DNA from 2 places in the Klebsiella sp. RIT-PI-d genome. Region 2 is predicted to be linked to the other one. Evidence: predicted binding sites of a transcription regulator. Region 2 holds the regulator's gene; the other holds the start of a gene.

Region 1 (10,620 bases), on a different contig from region 2:
AGGCCTTCAAACTCTTCAAACTTCATCGGACGGTTATCCAGCGCCGACGGCAGGCGAAAACCATATTCCACCAGGGTCTCTTTACGCGCCCGGTCGCCACGATACATGCCTCCAATTTGTGGAATAGTCACGTGCGACTCATCGATAACCAGCAGACCGTCGGCGGGCAAATAGTCGAACAGCGTCGGCGGCGCTTCACCCGGCCCACGCGCGGAAAGATAGCGCGAGTAGTTTTCGATACCGGAGCAGTAGCCCAGTTCGTTCATCATTTCGAGGTCGAACTGAGTGCGCTGGGTAATACGCTGTTCTTCAAGTAACTTGTTGTTCGCCATCAGCGTTTTGCGCCGGTCAGCCAGCTCAACTTTGATGTCTTCCATCGCCTGCACAATACGTTCGCGCGGCGTGACGTAGTGCGTTTTGGGATAGACGGTAAAACGCTGAATGGTGGATTCAATGTGTCCGGTAAGCGGATCGAATAACGACAGGCGTTCGACTTCTTCGTCAAATAACTCAACGCGCAGCGCCGTATCGTCAGACTCTGCCGGGAAAATATCAATCACCTCTCCGCGCACGCGAAACGTTCCGCGCTGGAACGCCTGATCGTTGCGGGCGTATTGCAGCTCTGCCAGGCGGCGCAGGATATCGCGCTGATTAATGATCATGCCGATGGATAAGTGCAGCATCATTTTCAGGTACAAATCGGGGTCGCCCAGGCCGTAAATTGCCGAAACGGACGCCACCACGACGACATCCCGACGCTCCAGCAGCGCTTTGGTAGCCGACAGACGCATTTGCTCGATATGCTCGTTGACCGACGCGTCTTTCTCAATGAAGGTGTCGGAACTGGGGACATACGCTTCCGGCTGGTAATAGTCGTAGTAGGAGACGAAATACTCTACGGCGTTATCCGGGAAGAACTCTTTCATTTCGCCGTACAGCTGCGCTGCCAGCGTTTTGTTAGGCGCCAGCACCATGGTTGGCCGCTGAAGATCGGCAATGACATTCGCGACGGTAAACGTCTTCCCTGACCCGGTTACGCCAAGCAGCGTCTGATGGGCCAGGCCATCTTCAAGACCTATTTTAAGACGACGAATCGCCTCAGGCTGATCGCCAGATGGACGAAATGCGGAATTCAGTTTGAACGGTTTACTCATTAATGGCTACCTGAAAGGAATGAAGCGGGCAGGAGCATAATTTTACGCGCCGCTGGTGATTTTGCCAACAGCTAATACTGGATAAAAAAACAGTAAGCGTAAAATTCTCCCCGTTATTGATGTAAACATCAGCAAAAGCGTAGCGCCAGGCCGGGAAAATGCCACCTGAAACGGGTTATCCCCAGAAAAATTCGTTTATTAACTTTGTCAAGTAACGTCATGACGGTTTAATGGCAACAGATGACACTTTTCTTGCACCGCTTGCTTTTATTTAACTGTTTGTATTTTATGTAAATATTATAAAAGCCGCGTTTGCCGCCAATTCAGGCGCAGGCCGCGTATTTACTCGTTTACCGCATCTTTTCTAACTCTAATACACAAGGTTATCCACAGGAATAGTGGATAACTCACGCCAGCCCTTTGCCGCCGCTCCCTGGCAAAAAACGAAGCGGCGGGTAAGTTGCGTGAATAAAAAATATTTACTGCTTTTTTTTACCGATTCGCGATTAAAGAGCGCTGATAAAACGCACTTTACCGCCTGGCTTTTGCACTACATCTTACTGCGCTGGCACCGACAACGTGCAGTGGGCAATAGCAGGATGCACCATTTGCGTATTAATCTCAGGCGCTATCTGAAATAAGCATCTTTTTTACCGATTCTACTGTCTCTGGCAAGCCTTTTGCAGCATCAGCCTGTCGAACTGCAGGTGCTGAATTGAGGAGATACCGATGTTGAGTCTGCGCGCTGTGAATCATTTTTATGGCAGTCAGCATACGCTGTGGAATATTACGCTTGAGCTACAGGCGGGAAAATGTACCAGCGTAGTGGGGCTACCTGGTATGGGAAAGTCTACGCTGTTTAATTGTATCACCGGCTTTTTACCGGTCGAGAGCGGGAGTATTGTCTGGCACGGTAATAATGCGCCGCCCTGCGATCTGCTGCCGCTTTCGGCGCTGAATCGTAGTGCACTGGGGATTGGCTATGTCCCCCAGGACCGGCGCATTTTCTCGCAGTTGACCGTGGAGGAGAATCTGCATATTGCCCATGCTGCCAGTGGCGATGGCGAGGTCAAAAGTACAATATATGATTTATTCCCGGAGCTGTGCACGCTGCGTCAGGCGAAGGCCGCCACCTTGTCAGACGATAATCAGTATCAGCTGGCACTGGCAAATGCGCTAATCGCCCGGCCCCGGCTGTTGATCCTTGATGAACCTACGCGCGGCGCGGGCCAGGCATTTTTACATAAGCTGGGCGAGATTATCCTGCGCCTGAAACGCGAACTGGGGTTAACGATCCTGCTGGCAGAACAGCATTTGTCGTTTATCCATCACGTTTCAGATCGTTTTTTTCTGCTGCACCAGGGCCGTAACGTTGCGCAGGGACAAGTTAATCAGCTTGACCAGCAACTTTTCACGCAGTGGATGACGCCGGTACCAGCGCGCTAAGATCAAGATACTGCCCGAGATCGCATGCTTGCGGGGGAGCATCGAGAAAAGGGATCTCGCCCAACAATGGCGCAGGTAATACGCGCCTGAGGGTGGCGAGATACTCCTGATGGCGACGACCCGGCGGGATAATATCGTTGGCGATCCAGCCTGCGAACGTTAATCCTGCCTGCTGAATAGCCAGCGCGGTCAGCATGGCGTGGTTAATACACCCCAGTTTTATGCCGACCACCAGGATAACCGGCAATTTCTCCGTTTTTACCCAGTCGGCAAAGGTGAGTGTCGATGACAGCGGCGTAAACCAGCCCCCCGCCCCTTCGACCAGTACCCATTCAGCCAGCGTTTCAAGCTGCCGGAGTCCGGCAGAGAGGACTGCAGCTTCAACAGGGCGTCTCTCATCAGCGCTGACAATGTGCGGCGACGTCGGTTCGGCAAAGGTATAGGGATTCACCTGATGATAGCCCAGCGGCAGGCTGCTGTTGCGCTGAAGCGCCAGCGCATCACTGTTACGTAAACCTTCAGCAGTGGTGTCGCTGCCGGATGCAACAGGTTTATACCCGGCGACAATCGTGCCCTGCCGTCGCGCGGCCTGAAGCAGCGCACAACTGGCCACGGTTTTACCGACTTCAGTGTCGGTGCCGGTGACGAAAAATCGGTTAGTCACGTTGAATAATTCCTGCAAAAAGATGATAGGTCAGTGGACAATGCCCCTGGTGTTGCGGCCACGCCAGTTGAAGCTCGCGCAGCTGGCTGCGGGTCAGCGGCCGATGTGTCCGCCCGTCATGCAGATGGCTTGCACCAGTGCCTTTGAGCGAGCGCATGGCGCTAAGCGCATCCGGGAACGACAGGCTGATTGACGGCTCATGAGCACGATAGCGCCAGCCGGATAATGCCTCGTGAATAGCCTCGCGGGTCAGAAAGCGATTCACGTGCCTGCCGCCGTCAACCGCCTGCCAGGCCTGAGTCACTTCAGGCAGCGAGCCGCTCACCAGCGTGGTAAAAGCCACATAGCCGCCGGGACGCGTGACGCGATACAGCTCTGCAATAGCCGTCGGCAAGTGCTCACACCACTGTACGGCGAGATTACTCCACGTAAGATCAAATTGTGCCTGCGCCAGCGGGATCGCCTCAATATCGGCCAGCACATAGTGATGGGCAGTTTCCTGCTGCTGCGCTTCAGCCAGCATCTGCGCGGAGAGATCCAGCGCGGTAACCTGACTGCCGCGCCCGCGCCAGTAGCGGCTCATCGCGCCCGGTCCGCATCCGGCATCAAGCACGTGTGGAAACGGCTGTTCAGGCAAGGCAGATAACAGCGCGGCGGCGCTTTGTCGCTGGAGTTCATCATGCTGCTGGTAGACGGCAGCGGCACGGCCAAAGGTGGCGGCAACCGCCTGTTTATTCACCGATGGCATGCAACACCTCCAGTAATCGTGTGATGTCTTCCGCGCTGTGCGCCGCCGTCAGGGTTAAACGCAATCGGGCCGTACCTTCAGGCACCGTGGGGGGGCGGATCGCTGTTACCCAGCATCCCTGCTCGCGAAGTGCGCCAGCCATGTGTAATGCCCGCGCATTATCACCGACAATCAGCGGCTGGATGGCACTGGCAGAGTCAGTCATAACGACGCTTAGCGCATCCGCGCCACGGCGAAAAAGCGCGATATGCTGCTGAAGCTTTTCGCGCTGCTGCTGGCCTTCGTCGCTGCGGATAACCTCTAGCGCCGCCTGAAGCGCCATCGCCTGCGCGGGAGGCATCGAGGTGCTGTAAATCAGATGGCGGGCAAATTGCAGCAGATACCCGGCCACCATGTCGCTGCATAAGACCGCGGCACCACTAATGCCAACGCCTTTGCCGAAGGTCACAATCAGCAGATCCGGCTGCACCTGTTGCACATCGCAACTGCCGCGCCCCTCATGGCCGCTGACCGCGATACCGTGGGCATCATCCACCATCAGCCACGCCCCGGCCTCATGCGCGGCACGATGGATATCGGCAAGCGGAGCGCTGTCGCCATCCATGCTGAAAATACCTTCCGTCACCACCAGCTGTTGTCCGCGCAGGGGCTTCGCCAGTAGCGTGCGTACATGAAGCGGATCGTTATGATGGAAGCGGCGCAATTGTGCCGGGCTAAGGCTTGCCGCTTCCAGCAGTGAGGCATGACTCAGCCGATCGGCGATAATGCGATCGTCTTTACCGGCCAGCGCCGTAATGACCGCCTGATTCGCGGCAAAGCCGGAGATGAACAGCAGCGCGCGTGAATATCCCAGCCACCCGGCCAGCATCTCCTCAAGCTGCTGATGCGCACAGGTATAACCGCTGACGTGACCCGAGCCGCCGCTGCCAACGCCGAAACGGGCTGCGCCCTCCTGCCAGGCGGCAATAACCGCCGGATGCTGGCTTAGCCCAAGATAGTCATTGCTGGAAAAATTCAGGTAGCGCTTACCGTCAGCGCTCAGCCAGCGTCCGGCCCCCTGCCCGACAACCTGACGGCTGCGCAGGGCGCTGGCCGCCCGGCGGTCGTCCAGTTCGCGCGCGATCCGCTGCTCCCAGCTCATACTGTCGCCGCGTTGTAATACACGTCGGTGTCCGGGGTACGCAGCACCTGCTCCAGACGCTGCTGCTGTTCGTTATCCCCTTCCAGCACCTGAGTCTGCTGCGGGTTCAACCCCAGTTTGCGAAAGAGCTGGAGATCCTTATCTTCTTCCGGATTTGCGGTCGTCAGCAGTTTGCAGCCGTAGAAAATCGAGTTTGCCCCGGCCATAAAGCACATCGCCTGCGTCTGCTCATTCATCTGTTCGCGACCTGCGGAGAGGCGAACGTGCGAGGTCGGCATCATGATCCGCGCCACGGCGATGGTGCGGATAAAATCAAACGCATCGACATCGTCATTATCCGCCAGCGGCGTGCCTTTGACCTTCACCAGCATGTTGATAGGCACGCTTTCCGGCGGCGTCGGCAAATTCGCCAGTTGCAGCAGTAATCCGGCGCGGTCGTTGACCGTTTCACCCAGCCCGACAATCCCGCCAGAGCACACTTTGATCCCGGCATCGCGAACTTTTCCCAGCGTATCAAGACGCTCCTGATAGGTGCGCGTGGTGATGATGTTGCCGTAGAATTCCGGGGAGGTATCGAGGTTATGGTTATAGTAATCCAGCCCGGCCGAGGCCAGCCGCTGCGCCTGGGTTTCATCGAGCGTGCCGAGGGTCATGCAGGCTTCAAGCCCCATCTCTTTAACACCCTGCACCATCTGCTCCAGGTAAGGCATGTCACGTTCATGCGGATTTTTCCACGCCGCGCCCATACAAAAACGGGTAGAGCCTGCCCGTTTGGCCTTGCGCGCGGACTCCAGCACCTGCTCCACTTCCATGAGCCGTTCAGATTCAAGACCCGTTTTATAGCGCGAGCTCTGCGGACAATATTTACAGTCCTCCGGGCAGGCTCCCGTTTTGATCGACAGCAACGTACTGACCTGCACCTGCTGTGGGTCAAAATGCTGACGATGGATTTGTTGTGCCTCGAACAGCAGTTCAAGCAGCGGTTTATTAAATAGTTCAGTAACTTGCGACATTTTCCAGCGCGAATGGTGAGCCATCTGGCCTCTCCAAAAAGGTTTAGTTAATTATGACTTCGGTGTAGACTCGTAAACCTAAAACTTTTTCAAATGGTTTACAAGTCGATTATGACCCCGGACGATCTCGCCTTCGATAAACGCCATATCTGGCATCCCTACACCTCCATGACCGCGCCACTGCCGGTCTACCCAATTGTCAGCGCCGGGGGCTGTGAATTACAGCTTGCCAGCGGCGAGCGCCTGGTTGACGGGATGTCATCCTGGTGGGCTGCAATCCACGGCTATAACCATCCGCGCCTCAACGCGGCGCTGCATACCCAGATTGACCAGATGTCTCATGTGATGTTTGGCGGCATTACCCATCCTTCAGCAGTGGCGCTGTGCCGGAAGCTGGTGGCGATGACGCCCGAACCGCTGGAGTGCGTGTTCCTCGCAGATTCTGGCTCGGTCGCCGTCGAAGTGGCCATGAAAATGGCGCTACAGTACTGGCATGCCAAAGGCCAACCGCGTCAGCGCTTTCTGACCTTTCGTAACGGCTACCACGGCGATACCTTCGGGGCGATGTCAGTTTGCGATCCGCAGAATTCGATGCACAGCCTGTGGCAGGGCTATTTGCCGCAGCATCTGTTTGCCCCGGCGCCGCAAAGCCGCTTTGACGGTGACTGGGACGAGCGGGATATGGTGGCGTTTGCTCGTCTGATGGCCGCACACCGCGATGAAATCGCAGCGGTGATCCTCGAACCCGTGGTACAGGGCGCGGGCGGAATGCGGATGTATCATCCTGAATGGCTGCGCCGTATCCGCAAAATGTGTGACCGTGAAGGGATTTTGCTGATTGCAGATGAAATTGCCACCGGCTTCGGCCGGACCGGTAAACTGTTCGCCTGTGAACATGCGGGCATTACCGCTGACATTCTCTGCCTCGGGAAAGCACTTACCGGCGGCACGATGACCCTGTCGGCTACGCTGACGACTCGCCCGGTGGCGGAAACCATTAGCAACGGCGAGGCAGGCTGTTTTATGCATGGCCCGACGTTTATGGGCAATCCACTGGCCTGCGCGGTGGCAGCAGAAAGTCTTGCGCTGCTGGAGGAAAACGACTGGCAGGCGCAGGTGGCGCGCATTGAGGCCCAGTTGAAAGAGGAGCTGGCGCCCGCCCGCACGTCTGCACAAGTGGCCGATGTCCGGGTGCTCGGCGCAATCGGCGTCGTTGAGACCACGCGACCGGTGAATATGGCGGCGTTACAGCGCTTCTTCGTGGAACAGCAGGTGTGGATCCGTCCTTTCGGCAAGCTGATTTATCTGATGCCCCCTTATCCCATCAGCCGGGAACAGCTGACACGGTTAACCCGGGCGGTGAATCTGGCGGTGCAGGACGATAGTCTTTTCAACCACTGATAACCGATCGTCTGCGGGTAAACATGCCCGGCGGCAGAGTTTGCCCTATGAAACGGTTTTAGCGTTGACTGGCGCAGTGCTACACTTTCACACAGAATATCAGCGCAGGCCAGAAGGAGCCCCCATGAAATTACTGAGTAAAGATTTTCAGGATGGTGACAAATTACATAACCGCTATGTTTTTAACGGCATGGGTTATGAAGGCGATAATATCTCTCCTCATCTTGCCTGGGATGACGTCCCGGCGGGAACGAAAAGCTTTGTTGTCACCTGCTACGATCCCGATGCGCCGACCGGCTCCGGCTGGTGGCACTGGGTGGTGGCCAATCTGCCGGCAGACACCCGCGTGCTGCCGCAAGGCTCCGGCTCCGGCCTGGCCTCTCTGCCGGATGGCGCAATCCAGACCCGTACCGATTTCGGTAAAACCGGCTACAACGGCGCAGCGCCGCCAAAAGGTGAATCTCATCGCTATATTTTTACTGTCCACGCCTTAAATGTGGATCATATTGAGGTCGATGAAGGTGCCAGCGGCGCAATGGTCGGTTTCAACGTCCACTTTCATACGCTCGGTAGTGCATCGCTTACGACCTGGTATATCTGAGGCGATTAACGGGCAACGATGAGCGACATTAAAGGCCGCGACTGGATCGATTTTCGCCGTGAGAGTGAAAGCGGTATTGAAAGCGTTAGCGCCCATTTTAGTGGCCATGCTTATGACCCACACGATCATGATGAAGTTCTGGTGGGTTTTACCCATCAGGGCGTGCAGCGTTTTCGTTGTCATCGCGCGCTGCACACCAGCCATCCGGGAGGCGCTATCCTGATTGAGCCTGGCGCAGTTCACGACGGACACGCGCCGCAGGCGGAAGGGTTCACCTACTCCATGCTGTACCTGCCGCAGGCGTGGCTTTCCGCCAGGCTGGCGCTGCGCGGACTGGCGAATATTTCCCTGATTGAAACCGCATTTAGCACTACGCTAAGTAACGATGAAGCGCTGTTACAGGCTATCCAGCAGGAAGACGTTAATGCAATGAATCTGTTGGGTCTGGCGCTGCGCGGGCCGAAAAAAGCCGTCGATAAAGTGATAAAAGGGTTATCGTTACATCCTTGATGATTAACGCTTAGCTGGCGGGAGGACGCTCTCGATCTTCCCGCCTGTGTAAATCCCCGCTCGTCATTGTATTTTTTGCGTAATTTGGCTTCCCGTTTCGCTCAACTTAGTATAAAACAGCAGGCTTTGACGACCCTTAACCCTAAAAAGTCTGGAGCATCTTTTGAACACATTTTCGGTTTCCCGCCTGACTCTGGCACTGCTTATGGGCGCGACGCTGACCGCCTGTAGCTCTACCCCTGCCGATGAGCAGCCTTCCACTCAGGCCGCGCCCGGCACTGCCGCACGTCCAGTATTGACGGCGGGAGAAGCGAAGAACTTTGTTGCAGAAAGCTATTTTCTGTCTCTGGATCCAAAAGCGGCACCGTGGAAACCTTCAGCAATTCGCTTACCGGCCGAGCCTGATTTCGTCGTGGGACCAGCGGGTACAGCGGGCGTAACCCATACGACTATCCAGGCCGCCGTGGATGCCGCTATTGCACGTCACACCAGCAATCGTCAGTACATCGCGATCATGCCCGGTGAGTACGTGGGTACCGTATTTATTCCGATCTCTTCCAGCAGCTTTACCCTGTACGGCACCGGCGATAAAGCGATTGATGTAAAAATCAGCGCTGCAATTGACTCGGAAATCGATCCGGCCGCCTGGCGTCGTCTGGTCAATCCGTCGGGTAAATATATGCCGGGTAAACCTGCGTGGTACATGTTCGATAAATGCCAGAGCAAACGCGCGGCAACGGTTGGCGTGATGTGTTCCGCCGTCATGTGGTCACAGAATAATGGTCTGCAATTACAAAACCTGACCATTGAAAATAATCTGGGTGACAGCGTTGATGCCGGAACCCACCAGGCCGTGGCGCTGCGCAGCGACGGCGACCAGGTACAGATCAATAACGTCAACATCCTGGGCCGCCAGAATACGTTTTTCGTGACCAACAGCGGCATCCAGAATGCGCTGCAAAACGATCGTCAGACCCGTACGCTTGTCACCAACAGCTATGTTGAAGGTGATGTCGACCTGGTTTCCGGTCGTGGTGCAGTGGTGTTCGACAATACTGATTTCCGGATCGTGAATTCCCGCACTCAGCAGGAAGGCTACGTATTCGCACCGGCAACACTGTCTAACGTCTACTACGGATTCCTCGCTACCAACAGCCGTTTTAACGCCGCCGGTGACGGCGTCGCGCAGCTTGGACGCTCGCTGGATGCAGGCAGCAATGTGAATGGTCAGGTGGTGATCCGCGACAGCGTGATCAATCAGGGCTTTAATATGGCGCATCCGTGGGCCGATGCGGCCCTGTCTAAACGTCCATTTAGCGGAAATACCGGGACGCAAAATGAAAAAGGCGAGATCCAGCGCGATCTAAATGACAGCCAGTTCAACCGCATGTGGGAATTTAATAACCGCGGCGTGGGCAGTCAGATTGTAGTAGAGGCGAAGCAGTAATCGCTCAGCGGTGAAATAAAAAACCTCGCTACTGCGAGGTTTTTTTATTGCTGTCAACAGGCGTTAATCACTACCCACATCGGACCTTGTCCCACGGCATAGCGGCCTTTTTCTTCCAGCAGCCCTTGCTTACCCTGGATTTCATACAGCGCAATATGGTGGGATTTCTGCCCCGCCGCCACGAGATATTTCCCGCTGTGATCGAGGTTGAAACCACGCGGCTGCGCTTCGGTTGGCTGATGGCCTTCAACGGCCAGCACGCTACCATCTTCGGAAACGCTAAAAATAGTGATGGTACTTGAGGTGCGATCGCAGGTGTAAAGATGACGTCCATCCGGCGTAATATGGATATCCGCCGCCCAGCGCGTGTCGGCAAAGCCTTCAGGCATCATATCCAGCGTCTGAATGCATTCTACCTGCTGATGGGCGTTGCTTATCTGCCAGACATCGACCGAGCTGTTAAGCTCATTGACGCAATAAGCGTACTGTTGATTC
Region 2 (10,620 bases):
TAGTTTTATGCACAGATGCTTTGTGTGTACCGTGTACATAAAATAGCACATAAAATGTACCTGGTACATGCACTTCCTGTGTTTAATGCTTATCTGGTACTACCTTTTCTATATTGAACATGCACACGGTAGAACATGGTAAACTATCTCTCTGTTTTTCCCCTTTGAGGATGCTATGGACAAGATCACTTCGCAGGAGCTGTTAGCGCAGGCTGAAAAGCTCTGCGTGCAACGCAATGTGCGCCTGACCCCACAGCGCCTTGAGGTCCTGCGCTTAATGAGCCTGCAACAGGGTGCTATTAGCGCGTATGATTTGCTCGATCTGCTACGCGATAAAGAGCCTCAGGCTAAGCCGCCGACAGTTTATCGCGCGCTTGAGTTCTTACTTGAGCAGGGTTTTGTACACAAAGTGGAATCCACTAACAGCTACGTGTTGTGTCACCTCTTTGAGCATACGCATACTTCGGCCATGTTTATCTGCGACCGCTGTGGCGTGGTTAAAGAAGAAGGGGCAGAAGGCGTGGAAGATATTATGCATGCTCTGGCAGCCAGAATGGGTTTTGCCCTGCGGCATAACGTGATAGAAGCACACGGTCTGTGCGCCGGGTGTGCTGAAGTCGAGGCATGTCGCCATCCGGGCGAGTGCCATCACGATCATTCTATTCAGAGCAAGAAAAAGCCGCGCTAGCTACGGCGCGGCCTTTCAGGGGGGTAGGTCTTCTCAGGGGTTAGCTGAGTTTACTCTTACCAGCGATACTCGTTGCGGGTTTCCCAGTCTTTTACTTCAGTTTCCGCCTGGTCTTTCTCATAACCATAACGTTCCTGGATTTTACCCACGAGCTGATCGCGTTTACCTTCGATGACAGTCATATCATCGTCAGTCAGTTTACCCCATTTTTCTTTCGCTTTACCTTTGAACTGTTTCCAGTTACCGCCGACTTCGTCTTTATTCATAATTATGTCCTCTTTTTGGGGTACAAAACATGTGAACTTTGTCGCTCAGAAAGCGTATCTTTCTGCTGAACGTATGAATAAGTATAGGAGACGATCCTGCACCCTGCGGCAAATTAAGAATATTTAACCCTGCGAGGTGAGAAGAGGTTGAGGATTTCTGCAAAGGAAAGAGATATGTCTGCGGCACCCGGGGCACCGCAGAATTCGATTCGTGCTTACAGCCATTCGCCGTTGCGGATTACGCCTACAGCCAGACCCTCAATGGAGAAGCTTTGCTTGCGCAAGTCAACCACAATGGGTGAAAAATCGCTATTTTCAGGCAGCAACTCAACGACGTTACCCTGTTTTTTCAAACGTTTAACGGTAACTTCTTCATCAATGCGTGCCACGACAACCTGGCCATTATGCACGTCCTGCGTTTTATGCACGGCCAGTAAATCGCCGTCCATGATGCCAATATCTTTCATCGACATACCGCTAACGCGCAGCAGAAAATCAGCGCTCGGTTTAAACAGCAGGGGATCGACCTGATAATGACTTTCAATATGCTGCTGTGCCAGCAGCGGCTCACCGGCGGCAACGCGGCCAATGAGAGGTAAACCTTCTTCTTCCTGCAGCAACAGGCGAATACCGCGTGATGCGCCGGTGACGATTTCAATCACCCCTTTGCGCGCCAGTGCTTTAAGGTGTTCTTCAGCCGCATTTGGGGAACGGAACCCCAAACGTTGCGCAATTTCCGCACGCGTTGGTGGCATGCCTGTCTGGCTGATGTGGTCCCGAATGAGATCGAACACCTCTTGCTGCCTGGCCGTTAACGCTTTCATTCCGCCCCCTGGGTGTATATACAGTTGTGCTGTGAGTATATACAGTTAACGGCGATTTTGAAACCATTATCGGGGCGAAAAAGCAGAGACTTTTCTACTTTTGCGACCTTTAACGATAATGCGACCACAATAATGTCGCCCAGGTAATGAGTGCGACAACGATTGACAGCAGTACCGCCGCCGATCCCATGTCCTTAGCCCGGCCTGAAAGCTCATGCCGTTCCGTACCAATCCGGTCGACAACCGCCTCGATTGCGCTGTTTAAAATCTCGACAATCATGACCAGCAGCACCGAACCGATTAACAGCACGCGAGTAATGGCATCTACATCAAGCCAACATGCGAGGATAATGGCTGCAAGAGCAGCAACACCTTCCTGGCGAAAAGCAGCTTCGTTGATCCATGCTGCACGAAATCCTTTCCAGGAATAACCCGCTGCATTGATGATCCGGGTCAAACCGGTGGTATTATTGGCCATTAAAAGAACCTTTTTACATTATTAGCGTCAATGATATAGCGCGCATCCTGCGTAAGCTCAGAAAATCGGTTCACTTTCTGATATCCTTGCAGCGCATTTGCATGATTAACCAGAGGCTTCACATCGTTTATGTCTGGCTGGCCACGAATTTACTACAAATTACTGAATTTACCATTAAGCGTATTGGTAAAGAGCAAATCTATTCCGGCGCAACCCGCGCAGGAACTGGGCCTGGACTCGTCCCGCCCTATTATGTACGTATTGCCGTACAACTCAAAAGCGGACCTGCTGACCCTACGCGAGCAGTGTCTGGCGCACGATCTGCCCGACCCTCTGGAGCCTCTGGAGATCGACGGCACCCTGCTGCCGCGTTATGTATTTATTCATGGCGGCCCACGTGTGTTCCGGTACTACACGCCGAAAGAAGAGTCTATCAAACTCTTCCACGACTATTTGGATCTGCATCGCAGTAATCCACTTCTCGACGTACAAATGGTCCCTGTTTCCATCATGTTCGGTCGGTCGCCGGGGCGTGAAAAAGGTGAAGTTAATCCGCCGCTAAAAATGCTTAACGGCGTGCAAAAGTTCTTCGCTGTTTCCTGGCTTGGCCGCGACAGTTTCGTCCGTTTTTCGCCGTCCGTTTCGCTGCGCCGCATGGCCGACGAACACGGCACGGATAAAATCATTGCGCAAAAGCTGGCGCGTGTTGCGCGTATGCATTTCGCGCGTCAGCGTCTGGCTGCCGTCGGACCGCGTCTGCCTGCCCGTCAGGATCTGTTTAATAAGCTACTGGCCTCCAAAGCCATTGCCCGTGCGGTAGAAGATGAAGCGCGCAGCAAAAAAATCTCCCATGAAAAGGCGCAGCAAAACGCCATTGCACTGATGGAAGAAATTGCCGCTAACTTTTCCTATGAGATGATCCGCCTGACCGACCGTATTCTGGGCTTTACCTGGAACCGTTTGTATCAGGGGATTAACGTGCATAACGCCGAACGCGTGCGGCAACTGGCGCATGACGGCCACGAGATCGTGTATGTACCCTGCCACCGCAGCCATATGGACTACATGCTGCTGTCGTATGTGCTCTATCATCAGGGCCTGGTGCCGCCGCACATCGCTGCGGGCATCAACCTGAACTTTTGGCCTGCCGGACCGATTTTCCGCCGTCTCGGTGCCTTCTTTATTCGCCGCACCTTCAAAGGCAACAAGCTCTATTCAACGGTATTCCGCGAGTATCTCGGCGAGCTGTTCAGCCGTGGCTATTCAGTAGAGTATTTCGTTGAAGGTGGGCGCTCACGTACCGGCCGTTTGCTGGATCCTAAAACCGGTACGCTGTCGATGACCATTCAGGCCATGCTGCGCGGCGGTACGCGTCCAATTACCCTCGTGCCGATTTACATCGGCTATGAGCATGTGATGGAAGTCGGTACCTACGCCAAAGAGCTGCGCGGCGCGACGAAAGAGAAAGAAAATCTGCTGCAAATGATGCGGGGCTTAAGCAAGCTGCGCAATTTGGGTCAGGGCTATGTCAACTTTGGCGAACCCATGCCGCTGATGACCTATCTTAATCATCACGTTCCTGAGTGGCGTGAGTCCATCGATCCGATTGAAGCCGTCCGTCCGGCCTGGCTGACACCTACGGTAAATCGCATGGCCGCCGAGCTTATGGTGCGTATTAACAATGCAGGCGCAGCTAACGCCATGAACCTGTGTTGCACCGCGCTGCTGGCATCCCGTCAGCGCTCTCTGACCCGCGAGCAGCTGACTCAGCAGCTGGATTGTTATCTTGGACTGTTGCGCAATGTTCCCTACGCGCCGGATGCCACTGCGCCTGCCGCGACGGCAAATGCGCTGATCGAACATGCGTTGCAGATGAACAAGTTTCAGGTCGATAAAGACACCATCGGCGATATCATCGTTCTGCCACGCGAGCAGGCGGTGCTGATGACCTATTATCGCAATAACATCACGCATATGCTGATGTTACCGTCGTTAATTGCCGCTATCGTCACCCAGCATCGGCAGATTTCGCGGGAGGCGCTGCTTGAGCATGTGGAGTTGCTTTATCCGATGCTGAAAGCCGAACTGTTCCTGCGCTGGGAAACCGGTGAGATAGCCTGCGTGATTGATGCGCTGACAGAAGAGCTGGCGCGCCAGGGCTTGATTAGCCTGAACGAGAACGGATTGTGTGTTGATCCGTCGCGTTCGCGGACGTTACAACTGCTGGCCGCAGGCGCGCGCGAAACGCTCCAGCGCTATGCCATCACCTTCTGGCTGCTGAGCGCGAATCCATCCATAAACCGCGGTACGCTTGAGAAAGAGAGCCGCACCGTGGCGCAGCGCCTGTCGGTTTTGCACGGGATTAACGCGCCGGAGTTCTTCGACAAAGCGGTGTTCAGTTCTCTGGTTCTCACGTTACGCGATGAAGGATATATCAGCGACACCGGCGATGCCGAACCGGCAGAAACCATGAAGGTTTATCAAATGCTGGCTGAGTTAATTACGTCTGACGTCCGCTTAACCATTGAGAGCGCAGCGCAGGGCGAGTAAATAAAAATGCCGGATGAGGATCTTCATCCGGCATTAAGCCACATCATCGTTATGCCCGGCAGCGCTACGCTTGCACAGCCTGTGAATTATCCCCGGGTCAGGCGAACAGAGTAAGCACTATCAGAATGGCCAGTAACTTATCGCCAGTCCGACAAACAGCGCCAGTCCGACATAATTATTGTTCATAAACGCTTTAAAACAGGCGTCGCGCTGACGATGGAAAATTAGCGTCTGCTGATAGATAAACAGTATCCCCACTACCGCCACAGCCGCATAAAATGCGCTGCCCAGCCCGTTCAGCCAGCCGATAGCGGCCATTAATCCCAGCACCGCCACCTGCAAAATACCGATAATCACACGATCGTATTGCCCGAAAAGGATCGCCGTCGACTTCACGCCGATCTTCAGGTCGTCATCACGATCGACCATCGCATATTGTGTGTCATACGCTACGGCCCATAAAATGTTGCAGAAAAACAGTAGCCAGCAGCTGAGCGGGAGCGTTTCGCTTACGGCAGCAAACGCCATCGGGATCGACCAGCCAAACGCGGCACCCAGCACCACCTGAGGCAAGTGGGTGTAGCGCTTCATAAAAGGATAGATCCACGCCAGCAGCAGCGCAGCGACAGAAAGCAGGATCGTCATCCGGTTTAGCGTGAGTACCAGCAAAAAGGAGCACAACACGAGGATCGCAAACAGCGTACGCGCTTCTTTGCCGCTCACCGCCCCGCTGGGCAAAGGTCGATTGGCGGTCCGCTTTACATGGCCGTCTATTTTACGATCGGCATAATCATTAATCACACACCCTGCCGCGCGCATTAGCCAGACGCCCGCGACAAATACGGCGAGGATCCACAGCGGCGGCAGGCCCGGCGTCGCCACCCACAGCGCCCATAGCGTTGGCCACAGCAGCAGCAGCGCGCCGATAGGTTTGTCGGTACGCATCAGGCGGTGATACGCCAACAGCTTATTCTGCGTCAGACTCCACTCCATTTTTCTCTTCCTTCTGATAAATCGGTGATGCCGGTAAAAAAAGTTCGGTCAGTAGCAACGGTTTTCCATTAAGGCGCAGCCGCGAACGCCGCCCCCACAAATCGTCAATAGTGCCTGGTTCAATAAAATCCCGGGTTAACGTTGATGAGGTAAATAGATAGCGCCCCAGCGGCGTTTTGCCCAGCGTTTGTAATGCCAGCTCAGGACCGTTTAGTGTCGATTCCGGCACAACAGTACGGCCCGCCAGCCACGGCTCATCATCGGCACAGAGAATAATCTCCCGCAGCCAGTAGCGCGATTCATCTGGTAAAAATGCACGTTCTTCGCCGATCTCGTGCCGATCCACAAACGCCTCACGCATCAGCATAATGCTGATCTTTTTTCCCTGCTGCTCAAATCGTTTGGTCATTGAATCCTCCAGCAATAACCACTCACGCAGCGCGGGATTGAGTGCGGGGACAGGATCAAGATAGCGCAGCGCACGCAGTTGCGTTAGCGCAGGATGTGACATGCTGTTTCTCCGGTACAAAGTCTGACAGCATTGTAACGCAGAAAAGTGTGATGAGGAGCGGGTTAGATGCAAAAGCGCAACAGATACGTAACACAGCGCAGAGTGATAAAAAAAGTGCGCCCCGAAGGACGCACCGAAAGGCTAAGCCTAAACATCAGCATTGCGGGATAACACTCATCCCTTGCCTTTTACACTGCTGATAAAGGTGGAACGCGCTGAAGTTGACCCCAGACGCTCTGCTTCGTTAAGTAATTTCAATGCCTTATCGACATCGCCTTTATCTACAGCCTGTTTAATAGCCTGATTAAAGTAAGCTTCGGTGTCATTAAGAACCGGCTCACGTTTTGCAGCAGGTGCCGGGGCGGTAACCGGTGCGGCGGCAGGTGCGCTATATGCAGGCGCGGCGGTATTGCCGACAGTGACCGACGCCTGATCGGATGAACCAAACAACGGCCCTACCAGGACGCTTGAGCTGCTGTTAGTTTTGACTTTCAGTTTCACCACACCCTCAGTGGTATGGCGGGCAACAGGATCGGGAATATTTGGTATCGCATTACCAATGCCTTTGGCATAGGCTTTCGCCGGGTCCAGCAGCGTGGTCGTTTGCTGAAGATCTTTCTCGGTGGTAAAGACCAGCACGTAGATTTTCTGCTGCCCCAGGGCAGGTGTCAGGCGCATCACACCTTCAAGACGGTCGGCGCTCATCACACCCGGTTCCTGATAGGTAAAATAGCTGCTGGGGAAAAAGGCAGACGGCGTCAGGTTCTGATCGAGGATCAGCACATTTGGCGCGTAAACGCTGGTTTGTTTATTCACTTCGCTGGTCAGCGTCAGGGTCAGCTCGCCAATATTGGCGGGCACGCTGTAAGCGATGACCGGGCCGGTAATACCCGGAACCTCAAGGCGTTGTCCAACGGACGCAGTGGAAGAGGTTTGCTGTTTCGACGGATCAACCGGCGTCCAGGTGAGTTGCTGCAGAGCTGCAGCCGGGATCGCCGGGGCAGCGGCGGTATTTTGTGGGACATAATTGACCTCGGCCAGGCTGACTGCCGGCGCCGCAGCCAGTAATCCTGCCGTCAGGCAGAGCGCAACGAGACTTTTATTCATTTTCATTGTTATCACCTCAAAGTACTCAGGTGTGACGGTGGCCAGGCAATAGCGCGTCACCCCTTAGAAACAGAGAGGCTTGCGCCTCTCTTTCGTTCACAACATCAATACGGCTATTACCACCAGATTTCCATCTGTGCGCCGAAGCTGAATTCATCGCTGTCGCCGCGGCTATTGGAGAACTGACCGTTACCGGTAGAGTCGCTGATGGCAGAGCGGCCAATTGCGCCGGTGTTGCTTTTCACGTAACCCCATTTTTCATCCCATTTCGCATAGGTTGCGAAGACGCGCAGCGCCGGACGGGACCAGATGCTGTCGCCTGCCTGCCATTGTTGCGCAAGGGTGATTTTGTACTGGCTGTTACGATCGCCGGTTTGCTGCGATTTCACGTTGTCGTAGCCAACTTCCAGCAGGGTGCTCATGATCGGCGTCCATTTGTACATTGGACGTACGCCGACGGTGTACCAGTCAGTACCACGGTCGTCATCGCGATCCAACTTCTGGTACATACCCACGTACATCAGGTCCCATTTTTCGGCGAGCGTGATTGCACCGTGATCGAGTAAACGCAGCAGCGAACCATCGTTGTTGACGTTACGGTCAACGGCGATATCGTTATCAGTCCAGGAGCCTTGCGGAATGCCTTTACCCTGCGCGGTCATCGCATCAGTACCGTACTGAACCACGAATTTGTTAAAGCCTTTCAGCATGCTCTGGGTATGTTCTGCGGTGAACAACCAGCCGTCTTTTGATGCGTCGTTAGACAGGCGGTAATCATCAGTGGTGTTGGCACGGCCATAGTCCACACCTAATTCCAGCATCCCGTCCGGGTTAGTTTCCAGACCGGCTAAACGCACGTCATATACGTCGTTGGCGGTGTCTTTCGTGGCGTCATAAATGTGGTTGCTGCTAAAGGAGGTCGAACCGCCCGCTTCCTGAGAACGGGTAGCGGCCAGAGAGAGCTTACCAAAGCCGAGGTCGATGTTTTCGATACCCGCGCCCGGACCGGAAATATCCCAGTAGTAGAAGTCGATCATGTGAACGTCATGACGCTGATAGAAACGCTTACCGGCCCAGATAGTAGAGCCTGGTAGCGCATCAATCAGGTTTTTACCCTGCACGTTGGCTTCGCGGAAAGCCGGATCGGTGGCTTCCCAGTCATTCTGCTGCGCGACGGAGTAGGCGACGTTAGTGTCGAAGTAGAAGCTCTTATCGCCCTCTTTCCACACTTCCTGACCGAGTTTGATTTCAGCGTAGGTTTCACACTCGTTACCCAGACGGTATTTACTTTGTGCGCCCGTTGCCTGGAAACATTGTTGTTCGCCGCCGCTGCCGGTCCAGCCAATGCCGGAACGCGCGTAGCCATGAAAATCGACGGCGCCTGCGTGGGCAGAGAGAATGCCCGCGGTAATGGCGATCGCCAGTGGAAGTTTGCGCAGAGTAGTCATTATTCTATCTCCTGAGATCATTGCTTTTCTTTTATTACGCATCGGTCTTCTCAGCCTTTGCGCATTTAATGGGAATGCTTAAACGCCTGGCTCTTTATGCAACCGTCGACATGCAGTGCCATCTTCGCGAAACAGATGGCAACGCTCCGGCGGCAGGCCGATGGCGAATGTGGCACCCTCTTCTACCAACACCACGTCATTCTGGCGGTACACCAGGTTCTGACGGATGGCGGGGATTTGGATATGAATTTGTGTTTCGTGTCCCAGCTGCTCGACAACCTGAACCACGCCTTCCAGCGTGACGTCGGCGATATCGCTTGGCAGCAGATGTTCAGGACGAATACCGAGTGACATATTGGCGCCCACCTGAACACTGGCGCTGTCCACCGGCAGCCAGACGTGCTGACGGTTCGGCAGTTCAACCTGAACCTGATCGATAGCGGTAGCCGTCACCTTCACCGGTAAGAAATTCATTTTCGGCGAGCCGATAAAGCCCGCGACAAAACGGTCAGCCGGATAGTGATACAGTTCCAGCGGCTTACCGACCTGCGCTACGCGACCGGCATCCAGCACCACGATTTTGTCAGCCAGCGTCATCGCTTCGACCTGATCGTGGGTAACGTAAATCATCGTGCGGCCCAGACGCTTGTGCAGACGGGAAATCTCAATACGCATTTGCACGCGCAGCGCTGCATCAAGGTTGGAGAGCGGTTCATCAAGCAGGAATACGCGCGGTTCCGCCACCAGCGTACGGCCGATTGCCACGCGCTGACGCTGGCCGCCGGACAGCGCTTTCGGCTTACGATCTAACAGGTGCGCGAGCTGAAGCACTTCCGCAACCTGATTCACGCTCTGTTTCATAACCTCTTTTTTGGCCCCTGCCAGCTTGAGACCGAACGACATGTTTTCGGCAACGGAGAGATGGGGATAAAGCGCATAGGACTGAAACACCATGCCCACGCCGCGTTCAGCGGGCGGGATATCATTCATCCGTGTTTCACCAATAAATAAATCGCCGCTGGTGATGGTTTCCAGTCCAGCGATCATGCGCAGCAGGGTCGATTTCCCACAGCCTGACGGTCCGACAAAGACCACGAATTCACCTTCATGGATGTCGAGGTTGATATTTTTTGATACCACCACGTCGCCCCAGGCTTTCGTTACATTCCGTAGCTGTACGCTCGCCATGCCCTCTCCCTTCGTTACAACCTGTCATCAACAGAAACATTCAGATGCGCTGACTATGAGCTAAACAATCACGTAACAAATCCTCCACCCCCGCGCTTTTCTATGGGGGAGGAGTCGGGAGGATGAGAAGCGGGCTTCTGCGAGGCGGCGCGGGGCGCGGCGGCTATTTTCGTGATGCCACCGACAAAAATTGGCGCGCTTTTATGTGCGCGGTAACTCATAACTCAAATTTATGTAACGAAGATCACAGAACGAGGCGGTGGGGCGTAGAGCCGGGGAGGATGGAAAGGGCTTGTCAAACCAGGAGACTAAGCATCGTCAAGCCACCTGAGCGTATCCACGAGTAATAACCATAAGGACGGGATATATGAATATCAAAACTGGCGCACGCATCTTCGCACTGTCCGCATTGACGACGATGATGTTTTCCGCCTCGGCTCTCGCCAAGATTGAAGAAGGTAAGCTGGTTATCTGGATTAACGGCGACAAAGGCTATAACGGCCTCGCTGAAGTGGGTAAAAAATTCGAGAAAGATACCGGCATTAAAGTGACCATTGAGCATCCTGA

Evidence for each region. The regulator LexA, encoded in region 2, represses DNA repair genes until DNA is damaged. The targets are predictions, from matches to a motif close to TNCTGTATGTACATACAGNA.
Region 1: the regulator LexA is predicted to act here: its motif matches at 1,230-1,249, upstream of uvrB (excinuclease ABC subunit UvrB).

The regions. Positions count from the first base shown of each region.
Region 1 covers NZ_LGIT01000009.1:476,970-487,589, reverse strand. The annotation lists gene uvrB (excinuclease ABC subunit UvrB) at 1-1,154, opposite strand, end outside; gene AC791_RS08910 (ABC transporter ATP-binding protein) at 1,884-2,600, shown strand; gene bioD (dethiobiotin synthase) at 2,566-3,264, opposite strand; gene bioC (malonyl-ACP O-methyltransferase BioC) at 3,257-4,012, opposite strand; gene bioF (8-amino-7-oxononanoate synthase) at 3,996-5,153, opposite strand; gene bioB (biotin synthase BioB) at 5,150-6,190, opposite strand; gene bioA (adenosylmethionine--8-amino-7-oxononanoate transaminase) at 6,278-7,567, shown strand; gene AC791_RS08880 (kinase inhibitor) at 7,692-8,168, shown strand; partial or broken gene AC791_RS08875 (AraC family ligand binding domain-containing protein) at 8,187-8,672, shown strand; gene AC791_RS08870 (putative acyl-CoA thioester hydrolase) at 8,842-10,125, shown strand; gene pgl (6-phosphogluconolactonase) at 10,179-10,620, opposite strand, start outside.
Region 2 covers NZ_LGIT01000001.1:63,103-73,722, forward strand. The annotation lists gene zur (zinc uptake transcriptional repressor Zur) at 176-688, shown strand; gene AC791_RS00285 (CsbD family protein) at 745-954, opposite strand; gene lexA (transcriptional repressor LexA) at 1,170-1,778, opposite strand; gene AC791_RS00295 (diacylglycerol kinase) at 1,888-2,256, opposite strand; gene plsB (glycerol-3-phosphate 1-O-acyltransferase PlsB) at 2,386-4,806, shown strand; gene ubiA (4-hydroxybenzoate octaprenyltransferase) at 4,927-5,799, opposite strand; gene ubiC (chorismate lyase) at 5,774-6,310, opposite strand; gene malM (maltose operon protein MalM) at 6,485-7,423, opposite strand; gene AC791_RS00320 (maltoporin) at 7,534-8,868, opposite strand; gene malK (maltose/maltodextrin ABC transporter ATP-binding protein MalK) at 8,944-10,053, opposite strand; gene malE (maltose/maltodextrin ABC transporter substrate-binding protein MalE) at 10,421-10,620, shown strand, end outside.